Regions from separate parts of the Catenulispora sp. GP43 genome, predicted to be linked through region 2. Evidence: riboswitches for the same ligand, from Rfam matches in the RefSeq annotation. Region 2 holds a riboswitch; the other holds the start of a gene.
The links. A riboswitch is a leader RNA that binds a small molecule or an ion and turns the genes downstream of it on or off. The one in region 2 is predicted to bind ZMP and ZTP.
Positions count from the first base shown of each region.

Region 1: linked by a shared signal. The riboswitch ahead of ABH926_RS02350 (bifunctional 5,10-methylenetetrahydrofolate dehydrogenase/5,10-methenyltetrahydrofolate cyclohydrolase) and the one ahead of glyA (serine hydroxymethyltransferase) in region 2 are both predicted to bind ZMP and ZTP.

Region 1 is NZ_JBGCCT010000001.1:528,403-530,783, forward strand. Features, by position in the region: gene ABH926_RS02345 (PQQ-binding-like beta-propeller repeat protein) at 1-381, shown strand, start outside; gene ABH926_RS02350 (bifunctional 5,10-methylenetetrahydrofolate dehydrogenase/5,10-methenyltetrahydrofolate cyclohydrolase) at 407-1,246, opposite strand; ZMP/ZTP riboswitch at 1,272-1,361, opposite strand; gene ABH926_RS02355 (geranylgeranyl reductase family protein) at 1,395-2,381, opposite strand, start outside.
Region 2 is NZ_JBGCCT010000009.1:326,569-328,949, forward strand. Features, by position in the region: gene glyA (serine hydroxymethyltransferase) at 1-979, opposite strand, end outside; ZMP/ZTP riboswitch at 1,008-1,111, opposite strand; gene ABH926_RS20855 (class I SAM-dependent RNA methyltransferase) at 1,114-2,381, opposite strand, start outside.

The sequences.
Region 1 (2,381 bases), on a different contig from region 2:
CTGCTGGATCCGGCCGCCCTGGGCGGCATCGGCGGCGGGACCCCGTTCCAGGCGTGCTCGGCGTTCGGGGCGGCCGCGGCGGACGGGGACGTGGTGTATCTGCCGTGCGCGGACGGCACGCGCGCCTTCCGGATCGGGGATCAGGTGACGCCGCTCTGGCACGCCGCGCACACCAACGGGCAGCCGGTCCTGGCCGGCGGCCTGGTCTGGGCCGCCGACTACGACAGCGGCGTGCTGTACGCGCTCGATCCGGCCACCGGCCATGCCGCCCGGCAGATCGCCGTCGGAGCGCTGCCGCACTTCGCCACGCCGGCCGTCGTCGGGGACAAGCTGTTCCTGGGAACGGCGAAGGGTGTGGCGATCATCGGCGTGCGGTCATAAAACCCGACCGCCGCCGCGGCTTCGGCTACCGCCCCGTGACCTGCCGCCGCGCCGCTTCAACGGTCTGCTCCAACAACACTGCGATCGTCATCGGCCCGACGCCTCCGGGCACCGGCGTGATCAGGCTCGCCTTCTCCACTGCCGACGCGAAGTCGACATCGCCGACGTTGCCGGGGTTGTAGCCGGCGTCGACGACGACGGCGCCGGGCTTGATGTCGGCGCCCTTGATGAAGTTCGGCCGCCCGACCGCGGCGATGAGGATGTCGGCTTCGCGCGTGTGCGCGGCGAGGTCGACCGTCTTGGAGTGGCAGTACGTCACCGTCGCGTCCCGGGCCAGCAGCAGCATGCCCACCGGCTTGCCGAGGATCGGGCTGCGGCCCACCACCACCGCGTGCTTGCCGGCGAGTTCGACCTCGTATTCGTCCAGCAGCCGCAGGATGCCGCCGGGGGTGGCCGAGGCGAAGCCGGGCTCGCCGAAGGCCATGGCGGCGAAGGAGTGCATGGTCACGCCGTCCACGTCCTTCTCCGGCGCGATGGCCTCGAAGGCGGTGCGCTCGTCGATGTGCGCGGGCACGGGGTGCTGGAGCAGGATGCCGTGCACGTCCGGGTCCTGCGACAGCTCGGTGAGCGCGGCGACCAGCGTCCCGGTGGTGATGGTGTCGGGCAGCTCCACGTGCCACGAACCGATCCCGGCCTTCGCACTGCGGTTCTGCTTCATCCGGACGTAGGTGACCGAAGCCGGATCCGAGCCGACGAGCACGGTGGCCAGACACGGGGTCACCCCGGTGGCGGCCGTCAGGGCGGCCGCGTCGGCGGCGGCCTTCTCCACGATGTGCCGGGCTGCTTCGGTGCCGTTCATGAGCATGGGCACGCCTCCTGGGCGGCTTGAAGGAAGTCGCCCAGGCGCACGGCATAGACACAGCGAGTGTCAGGCCGCTCCCCGGTGGTGTCCCACCTGAACGCCAGTCACGGCCTGACAGCACTCTACGTCACGAGCAGAATGACGCGGCAGACTACGCGTCCGGCGCGATCTTCGCCATCGCGTTGATGATGCGGTCCATCGCGTCGCCGCCCTTGGGGTCGGTGAGGTTGGCGAGCGTCTTCAGCGTGAAGCGCATCAGCATCGGGTGCGACAGGCCGCGCTGGGTGGCCAGGCGCATCACCTTCGGGTTGCCGATCAGGCGGACGAACAGGCGGCCCATCGTGTAGTAGCCGCCGTAGGTCTCCTTCAGCGCGCGCGGGTACGCCGACAGCGCCAGCTCCCGCTCCGGGCCGGCCGGACGCGCCAGGGCCTGGGCGATCACGTCCGCGGCGAGTTCGCCGGACTCCATCGCGTAGGCGATGCCCTCGCCGTTGAACGGGTTCACCATGCCGCCGGCGTCGCCGACGAGCAGCACGCCGCGGGTGTAGTGCGGCTGGCGGTTGAAGCCCATGGGCAGCGCGGCGCCGCGGATCGGCTCGGTGCGGTTCTCCTCGTTGAAGCCCCACTCCTCGGGGGTGTTCTTCAGCCAGGCGCGCAGCAGGTCGGGGTACTTCACGTTGCGGAAGGACTTGGTGGTGTTCAGGATACCCAGGCCCACGTTGGAGGTGCCGTCGCCCATGCCGAAGACCCAGCCGTAGCCGGGGAGCAGGCGCTCGCCGTCCCAGAGCTCGAGCCAGGACTCGAGGTAGTCGTCGTTGGTGCGCGGCGACTTGTAGTAGGTGCGGTAGGCGACGCCCATCGGGCGGTCGTCGCGCTTGTGCAGGCCCAGCGCGATGGACAGCCGGGTGGAGTTGCCGTCGGCGGCGACGATCAGCGGGGCGTGGAAAGCGGTCTCGCGCTTGGCGCCGTCGCCGTCGGTGATGCGCGCGGTCACGCCGATCACCCGGTTGCTGCGCGGGTCCACGATCGGGCCGGTGACGTTGGTGTTCTCGTGCAGCCGGGCCCCGGACTTCTCCGCCTGCCGCGCCAGGATCTGGTCGAAGTCGGCACGCGGCCGCACCAGTCCGTAGTTGGGGTA
Region 2 (2,381 bases):
CGCCCTTGGGGGTCAGGTCGGCCAGGATCAGGTGGTTGTCCGTGCCGCCGGACACCAGGTCCCAGCCGCGCTCGGTGAGGCCGGCGGCCAGCGCCTTGGCGTTGGCCACGACGGTCGCCGCGTAGGTCTTGAACTCCGGCTGCGCGGCCTCCTTCAGCGCCACCGCGATGCCGGCGGTGGTGTGGTTGTGCGGGCCGCCCTGCAGGCCGGGGAAGACGGCCTTGTCGATCGGCGTCGCGTACTCCTCGGTCGTCATGATCATCGCGCCGCGCGGACCGCGCAGGGTCTTGTGCGTGGTGGTGGTGATGACGTCCGCGTAGCCCACCGGGGAGGGGTGGGCGCCGCCGGCGACCAGGCCGGCGATGTGCGCGATGTCGGAGACCAGGATGGCGCCGATCTCCTTGGCGATCTCGGCGAAGGCCGGGAAGTCGATGGTGCGCGGGATCGCGGTGCCGCCGCAGAAGATGACCTTCGGGCGCTCCTTCAGGGCCAGGTCGCGGACCTCGTTCATGTCCACGATGCCGGTCTCGCGGGAGACGCCGTAGGCGACCGGGTTGAACCACTTGCCGGTCACCGACACCGGGGAGCCGTGGGTGAGGTGGCCGCCGGCGGCCAGGCCCGCGCCCATGAAGGTGTCGCCCGGCTTCAGGAACGCCAGGTACACCGCGAGGTTCGCCGGGGAGCCGGAGTAGGGCTGCACGTTGGCGTGGTCCACGCCGAACAGCGACTTGGCGCGGTCGATCGCGATGGTCTCGATCGGGTCGATGAACTGCTGGCCCTCGTAGTATCGGCGGCCGGCGTACCCCTCGGAGTACTTGTTCGTCAGGACCGTGCCGGAGGCCTCCAGGACCGCCGCGGAGACATAGTTCTCCGAGGCGATCATGCGGATCTTCTCGTACTGGCGGCGGGCCTCGTCCTCGATCAGGCCTGCGATCTGCGGGTCTTCCTGTGCGAGCTCGGGAATGGCGGGCGAGTGCATGTGATGCCTCCTCGGGCGTCATCGTCCGGAAGGACACCCAGGCGCGCGGTGCCCGCTACGTCGATCGCTTCCTGGTGGTCGGTTCCACCTCCGCGTGGTTTCACGCGGTCTGCGCCAGTCGCGATGGACAAATGCTATCGCTGCGCGGGTCGCAGCAACGCCACGCATTCCACATGCCGGGTCATCGGGAACAGGTCGAAGGCCCGCAGGTCGGTCAGCTCGTAGCCGGCCTCCGCGAAGTACGCGACGTCCCGGGCCAGCGAAGCCGGGTCGCACGCGACGTACGCCACGGCGCGCGGCCCGAGCGCGGCGATGCGGTCGCACACGTCCCGGCCCGCTCCGGCCCGCGGAGGGTCGAGCACGACGATGTCCGCGCGGTCCGGGACGTAGCCCTCGTCCGCCAGGACCTCGTCCACGGAGCCCTCGACGAGGTCCAGCCACGGGAACTCGGCGCTCTCCTCCTGGTCCTCCACGAACCCGAGGTTGTGCGCGGCGTCCCGGACGGCCTGTCGGTCCAGTTCGACCGCCAGCACCGCACCGCTCTCGCCGACGCCCTCGGCCAACGGAGCGGCGAACAGGCCGACTCCGCAATAGAGGTCGAGCGCCACATCCCCTTCCCGGGGATTCAGGTAGTCCAGGACCGCTTCGGTCAGCACGTCCGGCGCCGCCGGGTGCACCTGCCAGAAGCCGCTACCGCTGACCCGCCAAGTGCGTCCCTCGGCGACCTCGCGTACGTAAGGACGCCCATGGATGCGCTGCACACCGGAGATGTGGGTGTTCCTGGAGACGCCCCGCAGAACGGACACCTTTACGTCGGCGTCCACATAGGGCATCTGCTCCCCGCGCTTCGGGGTGACCACCAGAGCCCGGTCCGCAGAGCCGGTCGCGGCGATCACCTCGACCGTCTCCATCCCCGGCCAGTTCCGCTGGAGAGCGCCGACCTCGTCGACCCCGGAGGACGCGATGGCGCATTCCTCAACGGGGACCACTTCGTGGGAACGGTGCTTCCGGAACCCCAGGCTCCCGTCGGGATCCACCGCGAACTGCACGCGCGTGCGCCAGCCGAACGGCGAGGCGACCTCCTCGACGACCACCTCGCGGTCCAGCTTCGCCAGCCGCCGCAGCTGCTCGGCGACGACCTCGCCCTTGATCCGGAGCTGCGCCTCGTAGCTCGCGTGCTGCCAGTCGCAGCCGCCGCACAGGCCGGGCCCGGCGTACTCGCAGGGGGCCTCCACGCGGTCTTCGGAGGCCTGGAGGACCTCCACCGCGTCGGCCCGCCAGAACGAGTCCTTGGCGTCGCCGTCCGTCACTTCCGCGATGACCCGCTCCCCGGGCAACGCGTGCCGCACGAACACCGCGCGCCCCTCGTGCCGCGCGACGCAGAAACCCCCGTGTCCGGGCG